DNA from 3 places in the Paenarthrobacter sp. YJN-D genome. Region 2 is predicted to be linked to each of the others. Evidence: riboswitches for the same ligand, from Rfam matches in the RefSeq annotation. Region 2 holds a riboswitch; each other region holds the start of a gene.
What was found. A riboswitch is a leader RNA that binds a small molecule or an ion and turns the genes downstream of it on or off. The one in region 2 is predicted to bind thiamine pyrophosphate.
Positions count from the first base shown of each region.

Region 1 (9,908 bases), 2.0 Mb from region 2:
GGTTCCGTGTCCAAACCCGGAGCCGAGGGGCCGCTGTTCTGTTTGTGTCCGTTCTTCGCTCATGCTTGAGCTTCCCAGAGAAGCAGGGATACGGGCAATGGTCAGTACACGGGCTTGGCGGGCTCCACCTGCCGCACCCAGGCGAGAATACCGCCGTCGAGGTGCTTGACGCGGCTGTAGCCGGCCTTCTGTGCGGCTTCCAGCACCGTTGCCGAGCGCGTGCCCGCCTTGCAGTGGAAAACGATGTCCTTGTCCTGCGGAAGTTCCACCCACGCCTCGCCGGACAGGATCCGGCCCTGCGGAATGAGCACCGAACCGTCGATGCTCACAATGCTGTGCTCTCCGGATTCGCGGACGTCCACGAGTTCAAAGTCCCGCTCCCCCGCCTCGCGCTCGGCCAGCATCCGGGCAAGTTCGGTCGCGGTCACGGTGTGGTCCTGGTCCGTGGCGGCAGCGGGTGTCACACCACAGAATGCCTCATAGTCGGTCAGTTCCGTGATGGGCTCGGCTTCCGGGTCCTTGGACACCTTGATCTCACGCCAGCTGCCGCCAAGGGCGTCGAACAGCGCCACCCTGCCAAGCAAGGAACGTCCGACGCCGGTAATCAGCTTCACGGCTTCTGTCACCATGAGCGAGCCGACCGCCGCGCACAGCATGCCGAACACGCCGCCCTCGCCGCAGGACGGCACGGAGCCTGCCGGAGGCGCCTCGGGGTAAAGATCCCTGTAGCTGGGTCCGTGCTGGGCCCAGAAAACGCTGACCTGGCCATCGAAGCGGAAGATGGAACCCCACACGTAGGGCTTGCCAAGGATCGCAGCAGCGTCATTGACCAGGTACCGGGTTGCGAAGTTGTCCGCGCCGTCAAGGATGAGGTCATACTCCGCGAAAAGGTCCAATGCGTTGGAGGAGTCCAGGCGGATGTTGTGAAGGACCACGTTGACCAGGGGGTTCAGCTCCGCGATTGCACGGCGGGCTGATTCGATCTTGGGGGTGCCTACATCCTTGACTCCGTGGATGACCTGGCGCTGGAGGTTGCTGAGGTCGACGTCGTCGTCGTCGACGATCCCCAGCGTTCCCACGCCGGCGGCGGCCAGGTAAAGCAGTGCGGGCGAGCCAAGGCCTCCTGCGCCAATGACAAGAACCTTCGCATTCTTGAGCCTGCGTTGGCCCACGGCTCCGATTTCGGGAATGATGAGATGCCGTGAGTACCGCTCAACCTCGGCCGGCGAGAGCTCGGCGGCCGGTTCGACAAGGGGCGGCAGGACGGTGGGCGCAGCGGAGTGGGCAGCAACAATTGAGGCCATACCCCAATGTATGCCTGCCGATGCCGCCCGGTCATATTACCCACCGGTAGAGTGGTCATAACTGCAAAGGAAAGGCGGCAGACTGTGGCTGACGGCACACGGGCAAACGATGGGGCACCCGCAAAGCAGGAACGGACCGGTTCACCTCGTTCACCAAGGTTGCCGCGTGACGAACGCCGGGCACAGCTGCTGAACGCCGCCTTGGAAGTCTTCGTCTCCAACGGCTTCCACGGCGCGGCAATGGACGAGATCGCAGAAACTGCGCACGTCAGCAAGCCGGTGCTCTACCAGCACTTCCCGTCCAAACGCGAGCTGTACATGGCGCTCCTGGACAGCCATCTGGCAACCCTGACGGATTTGATGCTCGGTGCACTGAACTCCACCACGGACAACAAGGAGCGCGTCAAGGCCGTCATGCGCGCCTATTACAGGTTCATTGCGGACGACGACCAGGCGCACCGCCTTGTGTTTGAGTCCGACCTCATCAACGATCCCGATGTCAGCTCCCGTCTGGAGACGTTCAACAAGACGTTCGCCGACGCCGTCGCCCATGTCATTGCCGAGGACACCAAACTCCCGCCCCTCGAAGCCCAGCTCCTGGGTCGCGGCCTGGCAGGAATGGCCCAGGTCAGCGCCCGTTATTGGCTTGAAACGGACGGAAACCTGGACCTCGATGTCGCCAGCGATCTGATCTATCGTTTAGCTTGGCGCGGAATCAGTCGATTCCCCAAAGAGTCCTAGGCTACAAATAGAGGACTGACTTAACACTTGATTGGCTTGGAGGCCTTGCTGTGGAAGTAAAGATCGGCATTCAGAACGTTGGCCGTGAAATTGTGCTCGAATCCGCCCTGGACGCTGACGCCGTAGCCAAGATCGTGGCCGAGGCCGTGTCCAAGGGCTCGGAACTGCGGCTGACCGATGAGAAGGGCCGCCAGGTCATCGTTCCGGGCAACGTACTGGGATACGTGGAAATCGGCGCCGAGGAAGTCCGCCGGGTCGGCTTCGGCGCCCTCTAGCGTTCACCGTCCCGCCTTCGTCCGCTAAGGAGTCTCATGCTTTCACTTGTCATCGTGGTTCTGGCCACCGTTGCTGCCGGTTTCATCGTGTGGGCCACCGATAAGCGGCACAGCAGGTACGGGATTGCATTGCCCGCAGGCATTGCGGCCGCTGTTGGCACCCTGAGCTGGATTGCTTTCATCAGTGCCGGACTGGGCTACCAGCCGGGCGCGACATGGATCCCCTGGGTCCTGCCGATCGTGCTCGGAAGTGCAGCGGCAGCGGGCATTGTGGTCTATCTGGGACGGACCCGCACCAAGCATGATACTGAGGCGCTGACCAAGGCCTTGCGGCTCTAGGCTCGAAAACCGGCAGTGACCATCACCCACGGGTGATGGTCACTGCCGTTTAAAGGCCCTCGGCGCCCGGATAGCGACCCGGCTCAGCGAGGGCACCCGTGGCCGATGCTGCCTCACTTACGGAGGCGGCAGCAGCAAGGTCGCGTTGGGTTACCTGTCCGCCGGCGTCATGGGACACGTAACGCAGGAAGACCCTGTTGTACCGCCAGTCAAGATCCGGATGGTGGTTCTGCTCTTCGGCGATCTGTCCAATGGCCGCGATGAGGGCCAAAGCCTCGGCCGCCGTCGACGTCTTGTAAACGGTTACGAGGCCGTTTTGGAGCTTCCAACCCGGGAGGTCCTTGAGCGCGGCTTCGACCGCTGCCTGGGGCACCGGTTCTTTCCTGTTAACCATGGTTGCTCCTTCGTTGCGGGGAACCCGGCCCGGGAGAAACCCGGCTTTAGAGGAACTCCGCCCGGCCTTCCATGGCCGAGGACGCCAAGGCGTGCTCACGACGCGGAATCCGGCCTGCCTGTTTGGCCAGCCTACCGGCGATGACGGCGTGTTTGAAGGCTTGACCCATCTGCACAGGGTTCTGCGCGCGGGTCACTGCGGTCGCCAGCAGGACCGCGTCACAGCCCAGTTCCATGGCAAGTGCCGCGTCGGAAGCTGTTCCGATCCCGGCGTCCAGCACCACCGGCACGGAGGCCCGGGACACGATGAGTTCTATGTTGTGCGGGTTCAGGATGCCCAGGCCGGTCCCGATGGGCGAGCCCAGCGGCATGACTGCCGTGGCGCCGAGGTTCTCGAGGCGGAGGGCAAGCACGGGATCGTCGTTGGTGTAGGCGAACACTTTGAAGCCGCGGTTCACCAATTGCTCGGTGGCGTCCACCAGTTCAACAGCGTCAGGGAGCAGCGTGTGCTCGTCCGCGATGACTTCCAGCTTGACCCAGTCGGTCTCCAGCGCCTCGCGTGCCAGTTCCGCCGTCATCACGGCGTCCTTCGCCGTGAAACACCCTGCAGTGTTCGGGAGGACCCGGATGTTGTTGTCCACCAGCAGCTGGAACAGCGAACCGGTTTCGGCCGGCGAATAGCGTCGCATAGCCACGGTGGTGAGCTCGGTTCCGGATGCCAGGAGCGCGGCTCCGAGCCCGTCAAGGCTCGGCGCACCTCCCGTTCCCATGATCAGGCGGGACCCGAATTCGACGCCGTCGATCACCAAGGCGTCAGTAAGGATTTCGGTGCTTGCTGTGGTCATGATTCAGCCTCCCTGTACTGCGGTAACGAGTTCGAGTTCATCGCCGTCGGCCAGCGGAGTAGCCGCCCACTGGCTGCGCGGCACCACCTCGGAATTGCGGGCGACGGCGACACCCAGCTTCCCGCCGTCGGCCGCCTGTCCACGGTGGTCGAGTACGCGGCCGGTGACGGCCGTGACGAGCGTGCTGACGGAGGCGTCGGCGGGCACCTGGCGGACGGCGCCGTTGAGCTTGATGTTCATACTGTTTCCTTGCTGTGGAGTTGAGAGCGACGCGCGGTTGCACTGAAACGGTCGGGCCGGAAAAGGGACCATCGGGTCTCGGAGGAACCATTGAGCAGCTCCCCCACGATCATGGCGGCCACGGGGGTCAGGAGGACGCCATGCCGGAAGAACCCGGTGGCCACAATCAGGCCCGCGATGTCCCCGCTTGAACCGGCTACGCGGCCCAGCAACGGAGCGTTATCCGGAGTCCCTGGCCTGGCGCGCGCAGTTGCTTCCAGGAGTTCAAGTTCGGCCACCGCGGGAACCAGTACCTGGGCGTCCCGAAGGAGCTGGTAAACCCCGCCGGCAGAGACTGCGTTGGAGGCCGCCGACAAGCCGTCCTCCCGTTGGGTAGCTCCGATGACTACGGTTCCGTCGTCCCTGGGAACGATGTAAACGGGCACCCCGCGGACCATGCCACGAACAGTGGCAGTGAGCAGCGGTTGGAGGTGCGCGGGGACCCGAAGCCTGAGGATGTCCCCGTAGACCGGCCTGACCGGAAGTTCAAGACCCTCAGGAAGGCCGGCGAGCGCGGGGGCGCCCAGCCCGTTGGCCACCACGGTTTCGCCGGCCATGACGGATTTGCCGGATTCGAGCTCCACTCCGGCTACCTGGTCCCCGTCCCACAACAGGCCGTGCGCGGACTCTGCAACGGCAAATCCTTCCCTGGCGCCGCCTACCCACGTGCCATCGCCGGATGAATGCGCGGCCAGCCCTGCCATGAGGCACTCCGCCAGCTTCCGGGGATCCACCTGGTGATCGGCGGGGATATCAAAGGCACAGGAAATTTGCGGGCTAAGGAGCGGTTCGCGTTCCCTGGCGGTCCGCAACGGCAACGGTTCGACCCCCAGGCCCGCCGCGAGCTGGACGGTGCGAAGGTCCGCGAGCGCGCGGCGGTCGGCGGCATCGGCACCCACGGCGAGGGTCGGCGTCGTGCGGTATCCGGTATCTTCCACAGGCCGGTGAAGGCCGCCGGCAAACGAAGGCCACAACCGGGATGACTCGAGCATGAGCTCCAGGAGGTCTTCTTCCTGGTAGTGCAGCTCGCTCACGGGCGCCAACATTCCGGCAGCAGCAAATGTCGCACCGGTGGCGGGCGCCGGATCGATGAGTGCTACGGAGCGGCCCAGCTTCCGGGCCTGGTGGGCGATGCCCAGTCCGATGACGCCTCCGCCGATAACGGCAACATCCGCGTGAATGGCTTCTGCCATCTGTTTCCTTCCCTACGCCGGTACTAGCCGGATCAGGTCAAGCGGTCGGCTCTGAAGCCCTCTCAGCCGGACGGTCATAAAGACGTAGGTCACGGCTCCCGCAGTACGTGCCCAGTTTAGAGGAACTACTGTGGATTCCATGACCCAGCACTCTGCCCTCGCCAGCGCCCGCCTCTACCTGTGCACTGATGCGCGCAAGCGCCAAGGCGATTTTGAAGACTTTGCCGACGCCGCGTTCCAGGGCGGGGTGGACATCATCCAACTCCGTGACAAGACGATCGAAGCCGCCGAGGAATTGGAATTGCTGGCGATCCTGCGTGGCGTCGCAGAACGGCACGGGCGGCTCTGGGCGGTCAACGACCGGGCCGATATTGCCAGTGTTTCCGGGGCTCCGGTGTTCCATGTGGGCCAGAAGGACCTCCCGCTGGAGATTGCCCGCACGTTCCTTCCCCGCCCCGCTTCGATTGGTCTCTCCACCCATACGCCTGAGCAGGTAAATGCCGCGATCACGGCTTCGCCGGGCGAGCCTGGGCTGGACTATTTCTGCGTTGGTCCCGTCTGGGCGACCCCCACCAAACCCGGCCGCGAAGCGGTGGGAACCGGCCTGGTCACATATGCCGCGGAAGCGATCAGGCGCGCGGAGGAGACCACCGGCGGCGCCGTGCAGGTGCCGTGGTTTGCGATCGGCGGAATCGATCTCGGCAACGTCGAGCAGGTGCTCGCTGCGGGCGCCAGCCGTATCGTCGTCGTTCGCGCCATTACCGAGGCGGAAGATCCGACGGCGGCAGCCAAGTCGCTGCTCGAAGCCCTGGACGCCGCCGCGTAACGGTTCTCCAAACAACAGTCCCAGGCACGCAGACCGTCGGGGTATCGGCAGGTTGTGGCGACAGGGGTGAGTCGGGGCTTGCAGATGCCGCAGCCCACCCACCGGATCGGATCAGATTCAGGTGAGCCGATCGCGGTACTGGCGCATCTTGCTCCGCGCCCCGCACGTGTTCATGTCGCACCAGGTCCGGGTCCTGGACCGTGAACTGTCGTAGAACACCCACCTGCACGCTTCCGACGCGCAGGTCCTGAGCCGCTGCCCCGAGCCGGTCAAGCCGTGGAGCAGGAGCGCCCCGACCGCTGCTCCCGCCGGCGAGACCGGCAGGCCGGCCGACGGGGTCAGCGCGAGCCGCCCGTCGTCGTCGACGTGGGGGCCTGCCCAGTGCTCCTGAGCGAGCTGGTTCAGGGCGGATCGCGCTGCCGTGTCGGTACGGTCGGCCAGGAACGCGCGCATGACCTCGCGGGCGTCGCGCAACGAGATGAGATGCTCGAGCGTGGGCTCCCCGTCCCATCCATACCGGACCAGCCACGCCCGCCCGTCACGGATGGTCGCCAGCGCGTCGGTGCCGTGCAGCAGTGTGGCGCTGTTGCAAAACTCCACGACGACACGCAGCTCCTCGGGCACGGCGGACTGCACGGCGTTCACGCGCTCAGCAGCCTGAGGAGTTCGCCGGGCCGATCCTCCGGCACCATGTGCCCGGCTCCCTCGATGATCGAAAACCGCGCGTGATCCGGAAGTGCAGTGACGAGCCGATGGGCGTAGTCGACACCCAGCCACGCATCTTCCGAGCCCCAGATCACGTGGATCGGGATATCCAACAGCCGGAGTCGATCCTGTAGCTCGTCGGTGTTCTCCTCGCCGCCTTGGGTGTACTGCCGGTAGAACGCCCGCGCCCCTTCCGTACCCGCCCACTGGCCCGTGTACGAAGCCAGGGCGTCTGCACGCAGACCCACGTGACTGCCGGACCGGATCTTGGCGTCGATCAGGGCAGCGCTAGCCCAGTCGGGGAGCGCCTCGAAGGCCTCGGGGTGCTGGTGGACGGTTTGGAAGAACCCGCCGGCGCCCCAACCACTCACCGTCGCGGCATCGATGAGCGTGAGCGACTCGAAGTTCACGTCGTGCAGGAGCGTCGCCCGCAGCGCGACCGCGCCGCCGACGTCGTGCGCCACGACCCGAGGCGCCGAGACCCCCCAGTGCTCGAGGAGTTCGACGAAGATCGTCGCCTGCTGCCGGAGGCTCACATCCGGCGCGGTGCGGGTCGACTGTCCGAATCCGAGCATGTCCCAGAGGTAGACCCGGTGATCACGAGCAAGCACCGGGGCGATGTCTCGCCAGATGTACGACGAGAAGGGTGTGCCGTGCATCAGAACGAGAGCCGGGCCCTCGCCGACCGAGTTCCATCGCACCGTACCGTCGCCGACGTCGAACCGCTCGGGTAGCGACCAATCGCTCATAGCTTGCCCCTTCCTTGTTACCGGCTTTATACCTTAGACGGTAACAGGCCCAAATGGGCTACGGGGGTGTTGATGGCTGCCGTCGACCGCCCCACCGCCTGCCTCCCCGGGCCGCCAAGAAGCTAATGGCCAGCAACAGCTGGCCATCCGCCGCACTGACAGCATCGCTTGGAGCTGGAAGCGTCCAAGACTATCCGCCGGTTTCGGGCTACCCTGATTTTCGTGTCACATCATCGGATAGCGCCCAACGTCGACGACTCATCGGACCAGCTCGCAGCGGCTTTCGCGGCCCTCCGGACGGAGCTGGAGCTGCCCGGCGACTATCCGGTTGATGCCGTCCAGGAGGCACGGGACGCCGTCGAATCCCTCCGCCTGCCCGATCGCGACCTCAAGCACGTCCCTTTCCTGACCATCGACCCCGCAACGTCAACGGACCTTGACCAAGCCCTGTTCATTGATCGCGCCGGCGAGGGGTACAAGGTTCTCTACGCGATCGCCGACGTGCCGTCTTTCGTGGCTCCCGGCGGGGCGCTGGATGCCGAAACCCGGCACCGCGGCCAGACGTTCTACGCTCCGGACGGCCGCATCCCCTTACACCCGGAGATCATCAGCGAAAACGCAGGCAGCCTGCTCGCCGATCAGGACTGCGGTGCGTTCGTCTGGGATTTCGACCTCGATGCCAACGCGGAAGTGGTCAATGTTTCCGTCGCCCGTGCCACGGTCCGCAGCCGCGCCAAACTCAGCTATAAAGGAGCCCAGCAACAGATCGACGACGGCTCTGCACCGCCCGTACTGCAGCTCCTCAAGGAAGTCGGGCTGAAACGGGTCGAACTTGAGAGACTCCGTGGTGGGGCAAGCCTCAACATGCCCGAGCAGGAAATCGTCCAGGCGACCGACGGCGGCGGGTACAGGATCGTTGCAGCACCGTCACTGCCGGTGGAGGACTGGAACGCGCAGATCTCCCTCATGACGGGCATGGCCGCGGCCCGGCTGATGCTGGACGGAAAAGTCGGCATACTGCGGACCATGCCCGCCCCCGATGAGAGGTCCTTGCAGCACTTCAAGCGGCAAACCGTGGCCTTGGGCAAACCGTGGGACGGCCAGGTCACCTACGGAGAGTACCTGCGGACCCTGGACGCCTCCGATCCCAAGCAGCTCGCCATCCTGCACTCCGCCGGGATGTTGTTCAGGGGTGCCGGATACACCCCGTTCGACGGCGAAGTGCCGGAGACGGTGATCCAGGCAGCCATCGGCGCGCCCTATGCCCACACCACGGCTCCGCTGCGGCGGCTCATCGACCGCTTCGTCCTGGTGATCTGCGATGCCCTGTGCAACAACAGGGAAATTCCGCGCTGGGTCCGCGAGGCGTTGCCCTCCTTGCCCGAGATCATGGGAGCCTCTGACCAATTGGCAGGCAGGCTTGAACGCGCTGCCTTGGACACGGTGGAAGCAGCACTGGTGGCCAACCACGTAGGCCAGGAGTTCGACGCCGTAGTGATTTCCGGTTCCAAGCCGCAGAACGGCAACGGAAACAGCAACAACGGCAATGGCACAGGCAAGGGCAACGGAAACGGCAGTGGACCGTCCGGTATCGTCCAGATCGCAGAACCTGCCGTCACCGCAAGGTGTGACGGCGAACTTGAGTCCGGCACCAAGGTCAGGGTGCGTCTCGTCAGGGCGGAAATCGCCAGCCGTGAAATCAGGTTCGAGCTTCTGAACTGACGCGCATCACGCGACGATCCGGGCTTTATGGCTCCCAGAGGATAGACTGGCCCTGTAGTAATGGATGCCCGGTCGTTGATTCAGTTAATTTTTGAACTCAACAAGCCCGCCCCTACGCGATCTTGAGATGTACCAACTGGTCACCAGTGCCAGTACTTAGATAGCCCGCGATCGGCTTCCACTGGACTTGCTTGCGCGCCCGTTCTGCTCCGGTACGGCTCCGCCGCCCCCGTTGAGCATGCAGCGCCAATGCCCAAATGAATAAGGAAACTCCCTGTGAGTGAATTGCACACCCATGAAGTCCTGACGGACTCCACCGGAACTGAATCCATCGAACCCGAGGAAACGATCATCTCGGATGAGACGCCCCACGAGATCGAGGAAAAGTCGTTTGCGGACTTCAACGTCCGCGCCGACATCGTCGAGTCCTTGGCCGACGCCGGTATCACGCACCCCTTCCCCATCCAGGCCATGACCCTCCCGGTCGCATTGAGCGGCCACGACATCATCGGCCAGGCAAAGACCGGCACCGGCAAG
Region 1 covers NZ_CP053549.1:2,889,606-2,899,513, forward strand. The annotation lists gene HMI60_RS13330 (SDR family NAD(P)-dependent oxidoreductase) at 1-63, opposite strand, end outside; gene moeB (molybdopterin-synthase adenylyltransferase MoeB) at 102-1,304, opposite strand; gene HMI60_RS13340 (TetR/AcrR family transcriptional regulator) at 1,311-2,045, shown strand; gene HMI60_RS13345 (DUF3107 domain-containing protein) at 2,096-2,320, shown strand; gene HMI60_RS13350 (membrane protein) at 2,357-2,659, shown strand; gene HMI60_RS13355 (4a-hydroxytetrahydrobiopterin dehydratase) at 2,709-3,053, opposite strand; gene HMI60_RS13360 (thiazole synthase) at 3,100-3,897, opposite strand; gene thiS (sulfur carrier protein ThiS) at 3,901-4,137, opposite strand; gene thiO (glycine oxidase ThiO) at 4,134-5,369, opposite strand; TPP riboswitch at 5,362-5,481, opposite strand; gene thiE (thiamine phosphate synthase) at 5,509-6,195, shown strand; gene HMI60_RS13380 (CGNR zinc finger domain-containing protein) at 6,313-6,840, opposite strand; gene HMI60_RS13385 (alpha/beta fold hydrolase) at 6,837-7,649, opposite strand; gene HMI60_RS13390 (RNB domain-containing ribonuclease) at 7,872-9,371, shown strand; gene HMI60_RS13395 (DEAD/DEAH box helicase) at 9,648-9,908, shown strand, end outside.
Region 1: it holds a riboswitch for thiamine pyrophosphate, as region 2 does, so the genes downstream of both, thiO (glycine oxidase ThiO) here and thiD (bifunctional hydroxymethylpyrimidine kinase/phosphomethylpyrimidine kinase) in region 2, are expected to answer to the same signal.

Region 2 (9,908 bases):
AGGAAATCCACGGGTTCACATCGCAGACCGTTACATGGTTTGGGTCCTTGAGGACTTCCAGTTTCTCCAGGACCAACGCCCCGGACGCCAGCCAACCGATGACGCCGGTGACCAGGAGGAGCCAGGCGAAGGGCTTGTCGCGGACAGTCCTCGGCAACTTCTCCTGTTGTGCGGACGACTCTCCCGCAGTGGTGGAGGTATTGATGGCCAGGTTTTCCCTGGCGGTGCTCGGCATCGCGGATCGGATCCTTTTCGACGTTGTGCCCCGGCGGGCCGGGAAGGGTTCTTGGGAGGATTCTAACGCCGCTGGCTGTGGGCTGCGCCCAGCTTGTGCCGATCCGGACGACACAGCGTCCTAACGGGCGATGTCGCGCGGGTGTGAGAGAATGAACATGGCTGGAAGCCGACCCACATTCGGATTCCGGTCCGGTGACTTGTTCCCAAGACCGCCAGTATGAGCTGGGCATGCCCGGATCACGTCGATCCTCGGTAGGCCCGCCATAACAATGGACGGCACCTGGTTGTGGCAGCAGAACAACGGGTTTCAGAACTAAGCCGCCGGCCTTCCAGGGCTGCCGCACCCCAATGATGGTGCGAACCGGAAGGCATACTACCGACTTCTGTCAACGCCTGCGGGTTTTGACAATATTTGCCCCTCTGGGCGCCGGATGTGGCGGTGTCGCTGGGGCAGGAGTGTTGCCACATATGGATAATGACCAGGTTGTAGCCGTTAATGATGAGGCAGCTCCCGCGGAAACTGCGGAAGCGCCCAAGAAAACCACCCGGACCCGGCGCAAGGCTGCGCCCAAGGCAGTTGCTGAGGCAGAGGCAACTGAGGCCCCTGCCACTGGGACGCCCGCAGTTGCGGAAACTCCCGAGGCTGACGCCAAGCCCGTACGCCGCACCCGGTCCCGCAAGAAGGTTGAGCCAACCGAGCCCTTGCCCGGCCTCGGCGATGAAACCGCCGCAGGCCAGGAGCCTGCCGCCGAAACCCAGCCCGAAGCCGTCCCTGAAGCTGCCCCCGAAAAGCCGGTCCGCCGTCGTCGTGCTGCCAAGCCCAAGGTGGAGGCAGAAGAGACGCCCGCAGCTGCTGAAGTTGTTGAAGAAACCACGACGCCGGAGGCCGGCACCCAGCCGGAAGAACCTGCCGCTGAGGAAGAGGCTCCGGCCGAGGAAGCTGCTCCTGCCGCTGCCACCTCGCTGTTCATGGAGCCGGTTTCCATCACGTCGATGATCTTCCAGGCCCCTGACCTCACCACTGTCCCGCGCGTTGCGGCCGTGGAAGAGACGGACGACGAGCCGGAAGACGACGCTGAAGCAGCCGCAGACGGTGAGCTGGACGAGGGTGGCAGTCGTCGCCGTCGCCGGAGCCGTGGCCGCCGCGGGCGCCGTGGCACTGAACGCGACGAGAACGACACCGAAGACGGCAATGACTCCGGCGACGAAGAAACTCCCGCAGCTGAAGCCCTCGAGGAAGGCGTCACGTCGCGTCGCCGTCGTCGTCGGCGTCGTGGAGACCAGGACCTTGAACTGACGGGCGGCTCGGATGACGACCCGCCCAACACGGTAACCCGCGTTCGCGCCCCCCGGCCCATCACGGAAACGGCTCCTTCCAACCGGGTCGCAAGCGTCAAGGGCTCCACCCGGCTCGAGGCCAAGAAGCAGCGTCGCCGCGAGTCCCGCGAGACCGGACGTCGCCGCCAGGTGATTACCGAAGCCGAGTTCCTGGCACGCCGCGAATCCGTGGACCGGCAAATGATCGTCCGCCAGCGCGACGACAGAATCCAGATCGCAGTCCTTGAAGATGGCGTCCTGGCCGAGCACTTCGTGTCCAAGACCCAGCAGGACTCCCTGATCGGCAACGTCTATCTCGGCAAGGTCCAGAACGTACTGCCATCCATGGAAGCTGCATTCGTTGATATCGGACGCGGCCGCAACGCGGTGCTGTACGCCGGTGAAGTCAACTGGGATGCAGTGAACCTGGAGGGCCAGCCGCGCCGGATCGAGAATGCGCTGAAGTCCGGCGACTCCGTCCTGGTCCAGGTGACCAAGGATCCGGTGGGTCACAAGGGTGCCCGCCTCACAAGCCAGATCTCACTTCCGGGCCGCTACCTTGTGTACGTGCCGGGTGGATCCATGACCGGCATCTCCCGCAAGCTGCCCGACGTCGAACGCAACCGCCTCAAGCGGATCCTGAAGGACCGCCTGCCGGAAAACGCCGGAGTCATCGTCCGTACGGCCGCTGAAGGTGCCTCGGAAGAAGAACTGACCCACGACATCAACCGTCTGCGCGCGCAGTGGGAAGGTATCGAAGGGCAAGCTTCCTCCACGAAGGTGCTGGCACCGGAACTGCTTTACGGCGAACCGGACCTCACCATCAAGGTTGTCCGTGACGTCTTCAACGAGGACTTCTCCAAGCTGATCGTCTCCGGTGACGACGCCTGGGACACCATCGAGGCCTATGTAACCTATGTTGCCCCCGACCTCGTGGGCCGCCTTGAAAAATGGACCAAGGATCAAGACATCTTCGCTGCCTGGCGCATCGATGAGCAGATCCACAAGGCCCTGGAACGCAAGGTCTTCCTGCCATCCGGTGGCTCGCTGGTCATTGACCGCACCGAAGCCATGACGGTGGTGGACGTCAACACAGGTAAGTTCACCGGCAGTGGTGGAAACCTGGAAGAGACAGTTACCAAGAACAACCTTGAAGCTGCCGAGGAAGTCGTTCGCCAGCTTCGCCTGCGTGACATCGGCGGCATCATCGTCATCGACTTCATCGACATGGTCCTGGAATCCAACCGCGACCTCGTTCTCCGCCGCATGGTGGAGTGCCTGGGCCGTGACCGTACCAAGCACCAGGTTGCTGAAGTAACGTCACTGGGCCTTGTCCAGATGACCCGCAAGCGCATGGGCACCGGTCTCCTTGAAGTCTTCGGTGAGCAGTGCGAGCACTGCGCAGGCCGCGGTGTCGTGACGCATGACGAGCCCGTGGAGCACCGCCGCGCCAACACCGTGGCAGCCGAGCAGCACCGTCCGCACACCGAGGCACAGCAGTCCACGGCCCGCACCGAGCGCAAGCGTCGCCGCGGCAAGGGCGGCGCCCAGGGAACGGTCGAAGCGCCGGCCCAGGTCCATTCGACGCCGTCCGCCCCTGTTGCGGCACCGGCAGCACACCCGGAAGCCCAGGACCCTGCCCGTCAGGCAAAAGCCGAAGCAACCCGGGCTGCACTGGCGACGATTGCAGCGGCCGCGCATGCCGCCCACCTTCACGATGACGAGCTCCACAAGGCAGAGGAGCAAACCCGGGCGGCCGGGGAGCATGGTCCCGACGCCGGTTCGGTCTCCGCTGCCCCGACGGCCCGGGAAGCCGCGGCGCACGACGCCGCTGTCCGCGAAGGCCGGGCTACTCCAGTGCTGCGTTTTGGCGGCGAAGAGGTTGCCTTGCCTTTCGTTGAACACCACGATGAGCCGCAGGCAGCCCAGCCGGCCATGAGCCTGGATCGTCTGGCCGAAGCTTTCTCCCACCTTGGCGCGGCACCGTCGCCTGAGGATCAGAAAGCCAAGGAAGCTGTCGAAGCCCCGAAGGCTGCGGACACCCCGACGACTGAAGCTCCGGCTCCGGCCGGAGACGAAGCCCCCTCAGCATCGCGGGGTCGTCGTAGCCGCCGGAACCGCAGTGCAAGCAGGGCCCAAGGCGCGGCCAACGAGACCACTGTTGAGCACCACGACGTGACCGCTACGGCCGCGAAGGGATCGGCGCACGAGTCCAAGGCGCCTGCGGAGCCGGTCAGGAGAGCGGCCCCGGACGAACCCATCATCCTGGGCGTCGGCGTACCGGCCTCCGAACTCTAACCGTTTGTGACCGCACCAAGGCCCCGCAGTTCCGCTACCAGCGGCAACTGCGGGGCCTTTTGCTGTCTGCCGGTGCGCTAGGCTGGGGGACTGACACGGGGTGCCAGGCGATGGGCCAGGCTGAGATCCAAACCCGTTGAACCTGTCCGGTTAGCACCGGCGAAGGGATGTCCTCATGGCCGCATTGTCATCTTCTGCTGTTTATCCGCTGGCGGAGGACCGCAGACGAACCCCCCGGGTACTGAGCATCGCGGGCTCAGACCCGTCCGGAGGAGCCGGAATCCAGGCTGATTTGAAGAGCATCGCCGCCCACGGTGGATATGGCATGGCTGCCATTACGGCTTTGACGGCCCAGAACACCCTGGGTGTCAGCGGTGTGCACGTACCACCCGTGGAGTTCCTGCGCCAGCAACTGGACGCCGTCAGTACCGATATCGTCATCGACGCGGTGAAGATCGGGATGCTCGGCGACGCGGCTGTTATTGACGAGGTGCGCAGTTGGCTCGAATCGGTGCGCCCCGCCGTCGTGGTTCTTGATCCCGTGATGGTGGCCACCAGCGGTGACCGCCTGCTGACCGAATCCGCAGGGGAGGCCCTTCGTTCCCTGCTTCCATTGGCGGACCTGATCACGCCGAACCTGCCCGAGCTTGCCATTTTGCTGGGGGAAACCGAGGCTGCTGATTGGGCATCGGCATTGGAGCAGGGCAAGCGACTGGCAGCTGAGTGCGGAAACACGGTCTTGGTCAAGGGCGGTCATCTGGCCGGCTCGGAATGCCCCGATGCCTTGATCAACACCAGCGGGCTGTTGCGGCAGGACGTCATCGAAGTGGCAGGTCCAAGGATTGCGACCCGGAACAGCCATGGCACTGGATGCTCGTTGTCGTCCGCCTTGGCTACCGTCCAGGCGCGCACGGGCGACTGGGAGGCCTCACTGCGCGAAGCGAAACCGTGGCTGCTCCAGGCCCTGAGGAGCGCAGGGGAGCTGGAAGTGGGCCGGGGCAACGGGCCTGTGGACCACTTCCACCACCAGCGCGTCCTCCAGCCTGGCGGATTTGCTGCCACTTTGTGGAAGGAAGCCATCCCGGAGCTTGAAAAAATCCACGGCCTCAACTTCATCCAGGAACTGCAGTCGGGGCATTTGCCGGAGCCGGCGTTCAGCTACTACCTTGCGCAGGACGCCATCTATCTCAATGGCTATTCCAGGGTCCTTGCCCGTGCAGGTGCGTTGGCGCCCACCGAGGAAGAACAGCTGTTCTGGGTCAAGAGCTCACGGCAGTGCCTGGAAGTTGAATCGGAACTGCACAGGAACTGGTTGAGCTCCCGTGAGGCTTCGGGCGTCACCGGACCGGTCACCAAAGCCTATGTGGACCATCTGCTGGCAACGTCGGCATCCGGCAGCTATGCGGTGGTCCTCGCGGCGATCCTGCCCTGCTACTGGTTGTATGCGGAAGTGGGTCAAAAGCTCCACGCCGCGTTCGTCGATGCCGGGGCCTCCGGCGGGCATCCCTATGCGGACTGGCTGCGGACGTACGCCGACGAGGACTTTGCCTCCGCCACAAGGATGGCGATCAACTTCACAGACGCGGCGGCCGTTGCCGCTTCCGGGCGTGAACGTGCGGAGATGCTTGAGGCTTTCAGGCAGTCCTGCCGCTACGAGACGGCGTTCTTTGATGCTCCGCGGCTCTACGCCCAGGGTGGCCCGGCCTGTTGAATCGGGACTGAACCGGGATGAAAAGCATGGCTTGTCCCGCGCGTCGCGGGCGTGATCACGTTAATCGCCGCCAAACCCTGTAGGCTGTATGGGCACGGTGCCGGGAGAGTCCGTTACACCTCGTGATGCAAGTCACGGGGCAGCCTCCGGTCCCGGCCTCATTTGCAGCTGAGGGTCAAACTAGCGTAATCTTGATCTTCGGTGCTTACGCCAACACTTGGGTTATGCCCCTTGGAATTGTTCATGGGATGACTCGCGGACTTCGAACAGAAGTCCACGGCGTTGAGGCACAGCGCGAACCAAGCCTGATTCCGGTGACAGGTTCCGCACGCAAATTTAGTTATAAACGTCGAGAGAAGTGAGTACCCAAGTGGTGTACGCGATTGTCCGCGCAGGCGGCCGCCAAGAAAAAGTTTCCGTTGGAGACTACGTAACGCTTAACCGCGTCCCCGGTGGAGCCGGTAGCACGCTTGAGCTGCCCGCCTTGCTCCTGGTTGACGGCGACAAGGTCACCTCCGCAGCAGCGGAACTGGCCAACGTCAAGGTTACGGCTGAGATCCTCGAAGACCTCCGTGGTCCGAAGATCGTCATCCAGAAGTTCAAGAACAAGACCGGCTACCGGAAGCGTCAGGGTCACCGTCAGGAACTGACCAAGATCAAGATCACCAGCATCGCGTAACTTTCGTTACCCGCTGTTCAGGTTTTTCAGTTTCCCCAGAAATTTAGAGGCAGGCATTTCACATGGCACACAAAAAAGGCGCGAGTTCCACTCGCAACGGTCGTGACTCCAACGCACAGTACCTGGGCGTCAAGCGCTTCGGTGGTCAGGTAGTCTCCGCCGGCGAAATCATCGTTCGCCAGCGCGGCACCCACTTCCACCCGGGTGCAGGCGTCGGTCGCGGTGGCGACGACACCCTGTTCGCCCTGCAGGCCGGTGCGGTTGAGTTTGGTACTCGCCGCGGCCGTCGCGTAGTGAACATCGTTGCTGCTGGAGCTGCAGAGTAACAACAAGTTCTGAACCGGTGGAGCGGGCCAAGCGGCCCGCTCCACCGTTCTTTTAACCGCATTACAATCGACTAGGGCGCCCTCAGGCGCGCTGGTTTTTGCAACAGCGCTGGCAACAGCAATAGAGGAGATCCACGTGGCGAGCTTTGTAGACCGGGTAGTCCTGCACGTATCCGGCGGAACCGGCGGCCACGGCTGTGTCTCCGTTAAGCGGGAAAAGTTCAAGCCGCTCGGCGGTCCCGACGGCGGCAACGGCGGCAACGGCGGCGACGTCATCCTCCGCGTGTCAGCCCAGACCACCACTTTGCTTGATTACCACCACGCACCCCACAGGCACGCCACCAATGGTGGCCCCGGCATGGGCGACTGGCGTGGAGGCAAGAACGGCGAGACCCTGATTCTTCCGGTCCCTGACGGCACCGTGGTCAAGACCAAGGACGGCGAAGTCCTGGCAGACCTGGTGGGCGAAGGTACTGAATACATTGCGGCCGCCGGCGGCCAGGGTGGCCTCGGCAACGCTTCCCTTTCTTCGCAAAAGCGACGCGCCCCGGGCTTTGCGCTCCTCGGCATCGAAGGCGAATCCAGTGACATCGTCCTGGAACTGAAGTCCATTGCCGATATTGCCTTGGTCGGCTTCCCCTCCGCGGGCAAGTCCAGCTTGATTGCTGCCATGTCCGCTGCCCGGCCGAAGATCGCCGACTACCCGTTCACCACCCTCATCCCCAACCTGGGCGTGGTCCAGGCAGGAGACGTCCGCTTCACCATTGCCGACGTTCCGGGCCTCATCGAAGGCGCCAGCGAGGGCAAGGGCCTTGGTCATAACTTCCTCCGCCACGTGGAGCGCTGTGCTGCCCTGGTCCACGTGCTTGACTGCGGAACCCTGGAATCGGACCGCGATCCGCTCTCCGACCTCGCCATCATTGAGGCCGAACTGGAGAAGTACGCCGTCGATATGAGCTACGCCGGCGTTGACGGTGAAGTTGTCCCGTTGAACGAGCGCCCCAAGCTGGTAGTCCTGAACAAGGTCGACCTCCCCGACGGCAAGGATATGGCCGAGTTCGTACGTCCGGACCTGGAGGCGCGGGGCTACCGTGTCTTCGAAGTGTCGGCAACCAGCCACGAAGGCTTGCGCCAGCTCGGCTTTGCCATGGCAGAAATCGTCAAGGCTGCGCGCGACGCCGTCCAGGCTGCACCCCCCAAGGTGGCTCCGCCGGTCCTTCGCCCGCGCGCCGTCAACGAGTCCGGTTTCAAGATCCGCCGTGAAGAGAAGAACCTCGAGCCGCTGTTCCGCGTACTGGGCGAAAAGCCCGTGCGCTGGGTCAAGCAGACCGACTTCACGAACGAGGAAGCCATCGGCTACCTTGCAGACCGCCTCGCCAAGCTTGGTGTTGAGACGGAACTGTTCAAGGTTGGCGCCAAGCCCGGCGATACCGTCGTCATTGGCGAGGATGACGGCGTCGTCTTCGACTGGGAGCCCACCATGATGGCCGGTGCCGAACTTTTGGCAACTCCGCGAGGCACCGATATCCGTGTTGCTGACATCGGTGACCGTCCCACGCGTTCGCAGAAGCGCGAAGAGCAGATCGAGCGCCGCGAGGCCAAGGCTGCTGCGCGCGCCGAACTCGAAGCCGAGCGCAAGGCGGGCATCTGGACAGAGTCCGTCAGCGGGCGCCGCGCCCAGACGGTGAGGGAAAGCACCCTGGATTCCGGTGATGACGACTAGGACCATTGACGTTTCCGAGGACGCTGCCGGACTGGAGCGCCAGGGGATAGCCACCGCCAAACGGATCGTGGTCAAGGTGGGTTCATCCTCCCTGACCAGCATCAAGGGTGGCATCTCCGAGAAGTCCCTGACACAACTCGTCAACGCACTCGCCGGAAAGCGAAACGCCGGAACCGAGATTATCCTCGTTTCTTCGGGCGCCATTGCGGCCGGGCTGGCACCGTTGGGCCTGGCAAAGCGGCCCAAGGATCTTGCCACCCAGCAGGCGGCAGCAAGTGTTGGCCAGGGTCTCCTGATGGCCCGCTATACGCAGGCGTTCAATGCACACGGGGTAACTGTGAGCCAGGTCCTGCTGACCGCCGACGACCTCATGCGCCGGACCCAGCACACCAATGCCTTCCGGGCCTTGGACCGGCTGCTGAATCTTGGCGTGGTGCCGGTGGTCAATGAGAACGACACCGTGGCAACCCATGAAATCCGTTTTGGCGACAACGACCGCTTGGCTGCCTTGGTGGCGCACTTGGTCCGCGCCGATGCGCTGGTGCTGCTGTCCGACGTCGACGCCGTTTATGACGGTCCGCCGTCCCAAGGCGCCCGGCGCATCCCGCTGGTGCGCGGACCCCAGGACCTGGAGGACGTCACCATCGGCAAGGCCGGCAAGGCCGGTGTGGGAACGGGCGGCATGATGACCAAGGTCGAGGCCGCGTCGATTGCCGCAAGTTCCGGGATCCATGCTTTGGTCACTTCCACGGCCAATGCCGCAGCAGCACTGGCGGGGGAGGACGTGGGAACCTGGTTCGCCGTGAACGGCAACCGCAAACCCGTCCGCCTCTTGTGGCTCGCGCACCTGGCGACCGTGCAGGGACGATTGGTGCTCGACGACGGCGCCGTCAAGGCTGTGCGCGACAGGCACCGCTCATTGCTTCCCGCCGGCATCTCGGAGGTCGGGGGCGAATTCGAAGCCGGTGATCCGGTGGAGATGGTGGCATTGGACGGAAGCATCGTGGCCCGTGGCTTGGTGAACTACTCGTCGGAGGAACTTCCCCGCATGCTGGGCCGCACTACCCAGGAGCTTGGTCAGTCGCTGGGGCGGGGCTATGACCGCGAAGTTGTTCATGTTGACGATCTGGTGCTTCTGCGCGGGCCGCGCTCATCTAAACTGGGTGCATGACTGAAGCGCTGACCCCTGACGCCCCTGTGATTTCCGACGCTACCGGCACTGCCGGCACCGCGCCGGAGAACCCTGCGGCAGGACGCGTTCCATTGACTCCGGAGGAACTCGAAGCTGCTGTCCACGCCATTGCCGACCGTTCCCGGAAAGCAGCACGCCGCCTGGGACAGGCCAACCGTGCGTGGAAAGACCGTGCGCTTCGTGCAATCGGGGCAGCTTTGCTTGAGAACCGGAAGCATGTCCTTGAAGCCAATGCCAAGGATGTTGCCGTAGGCCGCGCCAACGGCACGTCTGCAGCTCTCCTGGACCGGCTCACCCTTACTCCGGAGCGCATCGACGGCCTGGTGGCCGCATTGGAGAACCTGGCCGGCTTGCCGGACCCCGTGGGCAACGTGGTCCGTGGGCAGACCCTGCCCAACGGTCTGCGCCTGCGCCAGGTCAATGTG
Region 2 covers NZ_CP053549.1:906,261-916,168, reverse strand. The annotation lists gene HMI60_RS04265 (vitamin K epoxide reductase family protein) at 1-235, opposite strand, end outside; gene HMI60_RS04260 (Rne/Rng family ribonuclease) at 706-3,852, shown strand; TPP riboswitch at 3,939-4,037, shown strand; gene thiD (bifunctional hydroxymethylpyrimidine kinase/phosphomethylpyrimidine kinase) at 4,028-5,563, shown strand; gene rplU (50S ribosomal protein L21) at 5,934-6,242, shown strand; gene rpmA (50S ribosomal protein L27) at 6,305-6,568, shown strand; gene obgE (GTPase ObgE) at 6,705-8,291, shown strand; gene proB (glutamate 5-kinase) at 8,281-9,462, shown strand; gene HMI60_RS04230 (glutamate-5-semialdehyde dehydrogenase) at 9,459-9,908, shown strand, end outside.

Region 3 (9,908 bases), 1.4 Mb from region 2:
AGCATCGAAGCTCCAGTCTGGTCCGGCAGCAACGCCTGGGCCGCCCACGGTTCCACGACTGCGAGCGGCCTGCCCTTGATCGCCGGAGACCCGCACCGCCTTCTGGAACTGCCCGGCGTGTACCAGCAAGTGCGGCTGGCCTGCCCCGAATTCGACGTCGTGGGCTTCGCATTCCCCGGAGTTCCGGGCCTGCCGCACTTCGCCCACACGGGCCACACCGCTTGGGCCGTCACGAATGCGATGGCCGACTACCAGGACCTCTACGTGGAGGAACTCCGCCGGATCACCGACAGCAATGGCGAACGCATCGAGGCGCACGGAGCGGAAGGTTGGGAACCCGCCGTCGTCAGTACCGAGACCATCAGCGTCCGCGGTGGCGACGCGGTGACCGTTGAGGTGATCGAGACTGCCCGCGGCCCCGTCATTTCGGAAATGCCCGACGGCGGTGCGCTGAGCCTGCGTTTTCCCGCGCGGGTTGAGGGGCGGCTGGGTTTTGAGGCCCTCCTGCCGCTGTTGAGGAGCCGGAGCGTCGCTGACGTTGAAGCTGCATTCGATGCCTGGGTGGAGCCCGTCAACAGTGTGGTGGCGGCGGATTCATCCGGGGCCGTGAGGCATTTCGTCGCCGGACTGGTTCCGCAGCGCAACCCGGCGAACCGTCGGCTGCCCACACCGGCCTTGTCACCACGCCATGCCTGGGAAGGACCTTATGTTGCGCTGCCCCGCACCGAGGTCCGGCAGTTTGCCGTCAGCGCGAACGATCGGGCAGCCGGTGGCGGGGACGCCGTGGCTATGGAATTCGCCCCCTCATACCGGGCGCTGCGCATCCAACAATTGCTGGAGTCCGCGCCGGCAGGGACGCTGTCCGGCGACACCATGCAGGGAATCCATACCGACACGTTGCTCGGTCCGTGGCCGTTCTTCCGGAAGATTCTGGCTGCACTGGAGACAACCGGGCTGTCCGACGAGGCGAAGGAACTGAGACTGCAGCTACTGGCGTGGGATGGCCGGATGGACGCCGGCAGCCATCCCGCGGCCGTTTTCGCTGCCTGGCGCGGTGCATTGGTCCAGCGCCTCGAACGTCACGCCGCTCTTGCTCCCCTGAACACCCCGAGCGGCTATTCCCCCTTGTTTGGCCCGTGGTTGTCCGTGGCATCGCGCATCGGCTTCGCACTGGAGACCCTGCTGGCCCGCGGCTCCGAACTTGGCATCGCCGTCTCCGTGGAGGCAGCGGCGGCGTTGGAAGCCACAGCATTGGAAGAAACGTTGCTGGACGGCGCGTCCTGGGGTGACCGGCACACGCTGCTGGCAGTCCATGTGCTCCCCGAAACCCTTGCCGCTGCGGCGCCCACGGCCGCCCTCAGTGGAGACACCGGCTGCGTGCTGAGCACCGAAAGCCTCCCTGGAGTGGACGACCGAAGCTTCCGCGGACCTGTGGCCCGTTACGTCTGGGACCTGGACTGCCGGGAGAACAGCCGGTGGATTGTGCCTTTCGGCGCCGCCGGATCGCCCGGCCACAGCCACTTCGCGGACCAGCTCCCGCTCTGGAGCGAAGGCCGGATGGCCCCTGTAACCACGGACTGGTCCGCCCTGGCCAAAGACCCGAACTGACACCAGACACCCGCCTACCGAAGGAACACATGAGCACCGCCACCCAGGACTTCTCCGTCCGCACCACCGTCTACTCCGAGAACCTCGAAGGCTGGGGTGAATTGCGCCTTGTCCCGCTGGTCCCCAGCGAAGACATCGGGCTCATCTTCGAATGGGTCAAGCAACCCCGCGCCAGGTTCTGGGGCATGACGGAGAAGTCCCAAGAGGAAGTGCTGGAAATCTACGGATTCCTTGACTCACTGGACACGCACCACGCTTTCCTGGCCCTCCTCGACGGCGAGCCCCTGGCCCTGTTCCAGACATACGAACCACTGCACGATCCCGTGGGCGAGGCCTACCCCGCCCGCGAGGCGGACATCGGGATGCATCTGCTGCTGGCACCGGCAACGCGCCCCATTCCGCACTTCACCCCCAGGCTCGGCACCTCCCTTATCAGGTACATGTTCTCGCTCCCGGGCAAGGACCGGATCATCGTGGAGCCAGACTCACGCAACGCCAAAGCCCTGCGCCGGCTTGAAGCGACGTGCTTCGAACTCGGCCCGATCATCCAGCTCGAGGAGAAGGAGGCCCAGCTCGGCTTCCTCACCCGCGCAGATTTCGACGAAATCCAGGAGCTACCGGCCCGCTAACGCCACACGAAGCTCCACGTTCCGGCGCCCAAAGCCGTGAGGACGGCGCCTCCGGCTATGGCCACGCCGCCAAGTACCACCCAGACGTCCATCAGCGAGTACGTGGACTCACGCGCCCACGTCCGTTGTCCCCCGCCGAAACCGCGGGCTTCCATGGTCACGGCCAACCGCGAAGCCCGCCGGACGGCCTGGACCAGCAGCCCGAAGCTCTGTCCGAGCGTCGCTTTGAGGCGCTGGATCGGGCTTCCCTGCGAGCCGACACCGCGGGCGCGCCGGGCCATGCCGATGGTCTGCCACTCCTCCGCCATGAGGCCCACCAGCCGCATGGCGGCAAGGGAACCGAGGACAAATCGGTGCGGCAGCTTTGCCTTCTGCGCAAGTGCGTCCGCCAGGTCCGTCGGGTCGGTGCAGGACATCAGCAGGATCGCGGGGAGGGCGATCGCCAAACCGCGCAGCATGAAGCCGAGCCCCAGCTCAAGGGAACCTTCGCTGATGGACCAGAGTCCGACGTCGAGCAGTACTGCGCCGCTGTCAGCGGCGACAATCGCGGTACTCCAGCCACCGATCGCCGCCGCAATGATCAGCGGCCAGGCGCGCTGCCAGAGAAGGCGGAGGGTGAGGCCGGCCAAGGGGAAGAGCGCCAATTCCGCGAGGAGAGCCGTGGACGCGGAAACCCAGTCGATGGACAGGGCCAGCACCAGGGAGATAAGGAAGACGGCCACGAACTTCGCCAACGGGTTTGCCCGGGTCAAGAGCGCGTGGTTGCCGCGCAGGTTCAGTGCGTCCCTCATGCCGCACCCGCTTCCTGGGGGGCCGTCTCACCTTGGGACACCGGCCCGAGCCGCAGTTCCGTCCCGCCCAGTACGGCACTGAATTCCTGGTCGTGGGTCACGGAAACCACGGCGGTACCGGCGTCCAGCAACTCCGAGAGGAACGAGGCCAGTTCGGCCCAGGTGTTGGCGTCCTGTCCGAAGGTGGGCTCATCGAGGACGAGTACCTTCGGGTGCGCCGCCAACACCGTAGCCACTGAAAGCCTGCGCTTCTCACCGCCGGACAGTGTGTAGGGATTGGCGTCCACCAGATGGGAGAGCCTCAGCCGCTCCACCAATTCGTCCACGCGTTCCCCGCCGTGGCCCAGGTGCCTGGGGCCGAACATGAGCTCATCCAGGACCTTGCCCGTGACGAACTGGTGCTCCGGCTCCTGGAAGACCGTGCCGATCCTGGAGATGAGCTGATCGGCCTTCCATTTGTACGGGTCGATGCCCGCCCCCTCCGAAAGGTCGACGCCGGCGCTCACCATGCCGTCCACCGGCGCCAGAAGGCCGGCCAACGTCAGCGCAAAAGTGGACTTCCCGGCACCATTGGGCCCGGTAATGGTCAACGCCTGGCCAGCACGGACCTGGGCGGTGATGTCCCTCTGCACCGGAACCGGAGGGATGGTTCGGAAGCGCTTCCGCCTGGGCTTTTCCCGGGACACGGCCAGGTCCTGCGCTGCGAGGAGGAGTTCGTTTGTCCCGGACGTCCGGGCACGCGCCCTTGTGGCGGGAACGTAGCCGGGAACCCATACGCCCGCCGCCATCAGCATGGAGCGCGCCTGGGTGAGGACCTGCTCCGGCGGACCATCCAGGAGGACTCCCGGGGTGCCTGATTGCGGGCCTGCGGTACCGGGCTGCAGGACCACTATCCTGTCCACCAGGTCCTTCCACACGGACACCCTGTGCTCCACCACCACCAGCGTGGCGCCGGTCTTGTCCAGGCAGCGGGCCACGGCGTCGCGGACCTCGAGGACCCCTGCAGGATCGAGGTTGGCCGTGGGTTCGTCCAGCAGGATCAAGCCTGGCCGCATCGCCAAAATGCCGGCCAGCGCGAGGCGCTGCTTCTGTCCCCCGGAAAGTGCCGCCGTCGGGTGGTCCAATGCCAAACCGCCGCCTGATGCGGTACGCAAGCCGACGTCGTCGAGCGCTTCATGCACCCGGGACCAGATCTCCTCGCGCGGCACGGCAAGGTTCTCCGCGCCGAAGGCAACGTCGTCGCCCACCCGGGAGAGAACCACCTGCGTTTCGGGATCCTGCTGCATCAGCCCGGCGCGGCCACGCTGCTCGCGGGAAGTGACGCCGTCGATCAGCAGCGAACCGGTCTCATCAGAGTCGTCTTCCTCGTCACCCAGCACCCCGGCGAGGGCGTGCAGGAGCGTGGACTTGCCGGCCCCCGAAGGGCCCAGCAACAGGACGCGTTCCCCCGGTTCAATGCGGAGGTCAAGGCCCTGGATGGCAGGCTGGGCCCGGCCGGCATGCCGCCATCCCCACCCCTCGGCGGAGATGGCGGCAGGCCGGACCGTGCCGCTGTGTGTGGCAGACATCAGTTGAAGACTGGCTCCGAAGCGGCCTTCCGCGACGCGAAGGAACTCAGGACACCCGTCGTGGCCAGACCGCGGGTGGCGATCCAGGACAGGCCGCCGGCGATCACTGCACCTGAGATGGTGGTGAAGGTGATGTACGTCAGTTTGTCGATGGCCTCGTAGGCGATATTCCAGCCCCAGGGCAGGAAGGAGTCGTTCAGACCGCAGAAGAGGCCCGCGCCTGCGCCCGCGAGGAGTGCGGTGGGCAGGTTGAACTTCTTGTAGCGGAACGCGGCGAAGATCAGCTCGGCGCCAAGGCCCTGCAGGACGCCGGAGATGAGCACCGTGGTGCCGTACTGCGAACCCATGATGAGCTCACCCGTGGCTGCGACGGCCTCGCAGAAAAGAGCTGCGCCGGGCTTTCGGATAATGAGCATGCCCAGGACTGCGGGGATCATCCAGCCACCGGCGATCAGGCCGGTAAGGGGCGGGTACGCCGCATTCATGGGGATGGATACCAGTGCCGCGCCCTGGGACCAGGCCCAGAAAATCACGCCGCCGGCGATGGCGATGAGGGCCGCCACCACGATGTCTACAACACGCCAGCTATAACTGGTCTTCTTCACGTTTACCGTGGTCATTTTTCTGCCTCCTGAGGTTACAGGAGGGGAAAGTGCTCCCCGGAATCCGCCTGGCTTGCGCCGTCCGGCTCCGGACACTCTGAGAAGCTCGACTCCCTTGCGCCGGTACTAACCGGATCAGGTTCGAGGGTCTGCGGCTGTCCGCACTCTCAGCGCCCTCGCGTCTCCTGCATCGCTGCAAGGTCCGACGGCGGCGCTCCCCTGTCGTTATCAAATCTGCCCTGATGGGCGGGTTCAGTTTACACCTCCGCGTACGGCCGGCTCTGGGCCGCGGTCACAATCCTGTTGCGAGGCCCGCTCTGCACCCCATCCCCACACCTAAGCACGCACAGCAGGCCCCACAACGCAACGAGGGTGCGTTGCGAGGCCCACTCTGCGCCCCATCCCCGCGCCTAAACACGCACACCAGGCCCCACAACGCAACGAGGGTGCGTTGCGAGGCCCACTCTGCACCCCATCCCCGCGCCTAAACACGCACACCAGGCCCCACAACGCACCTGCAAGAATGGCCTGATGACGGATCTTCCAGGCTCCCACGCACCCGTGGCCGAGCCACGCCTCGCTGCCAGCGTGATTCTGCTCCGCGACGCCCCCTCGGGGCTAGAGGCATTTGTCCAGCACAGAGTCAGCACCATGGACTTCGCGGCAGGAATGGTGGTCTTTCCGGGCGGCCGGGTGGACGCTGTGGATCAGTCCGGCTGGGACTACCCCGGGGAACTGCTGCGCAGCCATGCGTTGTCCTGGGCGCAGAGTTCGATTTCCGCGGACACAGCGTTGGCGGAGAGGAACGCGGGAATGGTGCTCACGGCAGCAATCCGCGAAGTCCAGGAAGAAGCCGGGCTGGGCATCGAGCCCGGAGACCTGCGCCCCTGGGCCAACTGGATCACGCCCATAGACATGCCCAAGCGCTTCGACACCTACTTCTATGTGGCCAAGCCGGCACCGGAAGCGCAGCCCCGGCATCAAACCACGGAGGCTTGGCAGTCGCTGTGGATGCCGGTGTCCGGAATCCTGGAAGCGGAAGCCGCAGGGCAGTTGAAGCTGATGCCACCCACCTACTATCTGCTGAAGGAAATCGCTGTCCTCGATTCCGTAGGGGCAGTGTGGTCCGCCGAGCACCCGGTCGTCCCGGTTCTGGCTCCGGTCGGGTCCTTGGCAGCGTTTCTCAAGGAGCGGGAAAACCGCGGGTAGCCGTGCCGTGCAGCTAGGCTGGTGGCATGAACCTCTTTTTCAAGCTGCTGGGCGCCGGGGTAAGCCTCGGTGCAGGCTTTGTCGGTACCAAACTCGTCAACAAAGGCTGGGAAAAGGCCACGGGCAACAAGCCGCCCACAGGCAACGATGACATGGAGACGAGCCTCCGCTCGGCTCTGACCTTCGCGCTGATTTCCGCTTTCGTGAGCACGCTGATCCAGGTCCTTGCCAGCCGCGGCACCCAGCGGGCGATTGCCCGCTTCGCGAAGTCCCAGGACATCGTCTAAGCATCACCCAACAAGCAACGCGGGGTCACTTATGGCCCATCCCCATGGGGGTAATGGGCCATAAGTGACCCCGCGTTGCTTTAAGGTTCGGAGGGCTCCTGGCCGGCGGCGGCCCTTTGGACCACGGCTTCGAGTTCGTCCTTGGTGAGCTTCTCACGGTGCCCGTGTTTGGTCCGGTACGCGGAGCGCCCCACCATGTGGGCGGACACCGGCGCGGTGAGAAGCTGGAAAATCCACGCCACCAGCAGGACGGGCCACACCCACCAAGTACGCATCTGCAGGCCGATCGCTGCGAGCATCAGGAACAAGCCCAACACCTGCGGCTTGGTGGCTGCGTGCATGCGGCTCATGAGGTCCGGGAACCTCAGCAAGCCGATCGCGGCACCCAAGGACATCAGGGCACCCACTATGAGGAACACCGCGGTCACCATGTCGATGACCAAGTCCACTCCGGTGGCGTCAGGACTCATTGCTTTGCTCCCTTCGCTCGGCCACGAACCGGGCAACCGTCACTGAGCCGATGAAACCGATCACCGCGAGGGCCACCAGCAGCATCAGGTTGTTGAGGTGTTGGTTCACGGCCATGTCGATGGCGAGGGCAGCACCAAGGATGGCCAGCAGGACATCGGAAGCAAGGACGCGGTCAAGCAAAGATGGGCCAATCGCGATGCGCACGATCGCACCTGCAGCGGCGAGGCTGAGGATCACCGCCGTGGCCACCAGAACAAATTCCTTCACAGCGTTGCCCCTTCCATGCCGGGCCGGGCTTCTGCCTTCAGGGCCTCGACTTCTTCCCGCGTTCCCATGATGCGGATCAGCCCTGCCTCAATGTTCTGCGTCTCCCGGCGGATCTTGTCGATGTCCGCTTCTTCGTAGATGTTCAGCGCGTGCAAATAGAGCGTGGAGGTGGAGCGGTCCACCTCCACCACCAGCGAGCCGGGGATCAGCGAGATGACATGCCCTGTAGCCGTCACCATGAGGTCCGAGTGGCTTCGCAACGGAACAGCGACGACGGCGCTGCGCACCTTGGGTCCCTTGACCACCGCCAGGTACAGCACCAGGAAGCTCGCTGCCACCACTTTCGCGACGAACATCAGGGCGAACGGAACAGCACGCAGGACATTGAACCTGCCGCTGAGCTCCACAGGCGGGAGGTAGAAGAACTTGGCCACCAGCACGGCGATCAACGCGCCAAAAAGCAGGTTGCCCGGGCTGAAGTCACGCCACAGCGCACCCCATACGATGACCAGCCAGATGAGCAGCGGCAGTTCCGTGCGGAACGAGATCGGCTTGCGGCTCATTTCGTACCGCCATTCTGCGCCAGCGGGGGCACCTCGACAGAGTCACCCAGTACCGAGTGGATGTAGGCCGAGCGGTCCAGCATGATCTCCGCGGAACCGTCCGCGACCTGGAAGAGCGGACCAGCGAACACCGTCAGCGCCACCCCGAACACCACCAGCGCCGCAGTGGAACCCACCATGGTCCGCGGCAGTACTCCGACGTTGCCGGGGGTCATCAACACGGGATCCGGGTATTCGGCATCCTCGGGTTTGCGCCAGAACGCCCTGTTCCACACACGGGCTATTGCCAGCAACGTCAGCAGGCTGGTGACCACGCCGCCCACTACCAGCACGATCGCCAGTGGGGTTCCGAGCTCCACGCCGGCCTGCAGAAGACCCAGCTTCCCAAGGAAGCCTGAGAACGGAGGAATGCCCGCCAGGTTCATGGCCGGTACGAAGAACAGCAACGCCAGCAACGGCGACAGCTTGGCCAGGCCGCCCAAGCGGTCAATGGAGGAGCTGCCTCCCCGGCGTTCTATGAGTCCGGTGACCAGGAACAAGCTGGTCTGCACGGTGATGTGGTGGGCAACGTAGAACACTGCCGCACCCAGACCCGCTACGGAGCTCATGGCCAGCCCGAACACCATGTACCCGATGTGGCTGACCAACGTGAAGGACAGCAGACGTTTGATGTCGCTCTGGGCAAGGGCACCCAGAATACCGACAACCATGGTCAGTAGCGCCACCACCATCAGGGGAACGTTGAGGGTATCCCCCGGGAACAACAGGGTCTCCGTCCGCACCATGGCGTAGACGCCCACTTTGGTCAGCAACCCGGCGAACACCGCAGTGACGGGGGCCGGTGCCGTGGGATAGGAGTCAGGAAGCCAGAAGGACAGGGGGAACACGGCGGCCTTGATCCCAAAGGCGACCAGGAGCATCACATGCAGCAGGTTCTGCGTACCTTGGTCCAGCTCTGCCAGCTTGATGGCCAGATCCGCCATTGTGATGGTGCCGGTGGCCCCGTAAATCATGGCGATGGCGATAAGGAACAGGACAGATGACACCACGGAGACCACCACATACGTGACGCCGGCACGGATACGCGGACCCGTCCCGCCGAGGGTCATGAGCACGTAGCTTGCTGTCAGCAGGATCTCGAAGCCGACGTAGAGGTTGAAAAGGTCCCCGGTAAGGAAGGCGTTGGAGACTCCCGCCACCAGGATCAGGTACGTGGGGTGGAAGATCGACACGGGAGCTTCGTGGTCGCCGTCGGCCATGCCCTGGCCGGTGGCGTAGACCAGAACCGCCAGGCTCACCACTGTGGACACCACCAGCATGAGCGAGGAGAACTGGTCCACCACCAGGACCACACCCCATGGCGGCAGCCAACCGCCCAGGGTGACGGAAGTTGTGCCCCCGGACCAGACGGAGAAGAGCAGGAGGCATTCCAGCAGCAACGTGGTGCTGAGGATGCCGATGCTGACCAACCGTTGGGCGCTCTGGTGCCGGATCAGGAGGAACGCCAGCGCGGCGCCCAGGATGGGGAGGAGGACAGCCAGCGGCGACAGGTTTGCGAGGTTCACGCGCTGCCTCCTTCCTGCGTTGATGAAGTGTTGGGGGTTTCTGTGGCTTCCGGGTGGTTCCTGTCCGAGGTGCTGGACGGGGTGACCGCGAACTCCGAGGTTTCCAAGGGCACGATTGCGTCGTCCTCGGCGTCGAAGCTGGGGGTCTTTGCCACGCGGACGTCTTCGAGGTCGTCCTGGATTTCGTCCTGGCGGGCCAGGACCCAGGTGCGGTAGATGATGCCGAGCATGAATGCCGTGACCGCGAACGAAATGACAATCGAGGTCAGGATCAGTGCCTGCGGAAGCGGATCACTGTAGGAATCCGGATTGGTTTCCTTGGTGAAGAAGGGCGCCAGGCCGGCATAC
Region 3 covers NZ_CP053549.1:3,819,223-3,829,130, forward strand. The annotation lists gene HMI60_RS17705 (penicillin acylase family protein) at 1-1,608, shown strand, start outside; gene HMI60_RS17710 (GNAT family N-acetyltransferase) at 1,638-2,237, shown strand; gene HMI60_RS17715 (energy-coupling factor transporter transmembrane protein EcfT) at 2,234-3,028, opposite strand; gene HMI60_RS17720 (ABC transporter ATP-binding protein) at 3,025-4,596, opposite strand; gene HMI60_RS17725 (ECF transporter S component) at 4,596-5,216, opposite strand; TPP riboswitch at 5,293-5,429, opposite strand; gene HMI60_RS17730 (NUDIX domain-containing protein) at 5,730-6,407, shown strand; gene HMI60_RS17735 (DUF4235 domain-containing protein) at 6,434-6,694, shown strand; gene mnhG (monovalent cation/H(+) antiporter subunit G) at 6,775-7,164, opposite strand; gene HMI60_RS17745 (monovalent cation/H+ antiporter complex subunit F) at 7,154-7,432, opposite strand; gene HMI60_RS17750 (Na+/H+ antiporter subunit E) at 7,429-7,995, opposite strand; gene HMI60_RS17755 (Na+/H+ antiporter subunit D) at 7,992-9,560, opposite strand; gene HMI60_RS17760 (Na(+)/H(+) antiporter subunit C) at 9,557-9,908, opposite strand, start outside.
Region 3: it holds a riboswitch for thiamine pyrophosphate, as region 2 does, so the genes downstream of both, HMI60_RS17725 (ECF transporter S component) here and thiD (bifunctional hydroxymethylpyrimidine kinase/phosphomethylpyrimidine kinase) in region 2, are expected to answer to the same signal.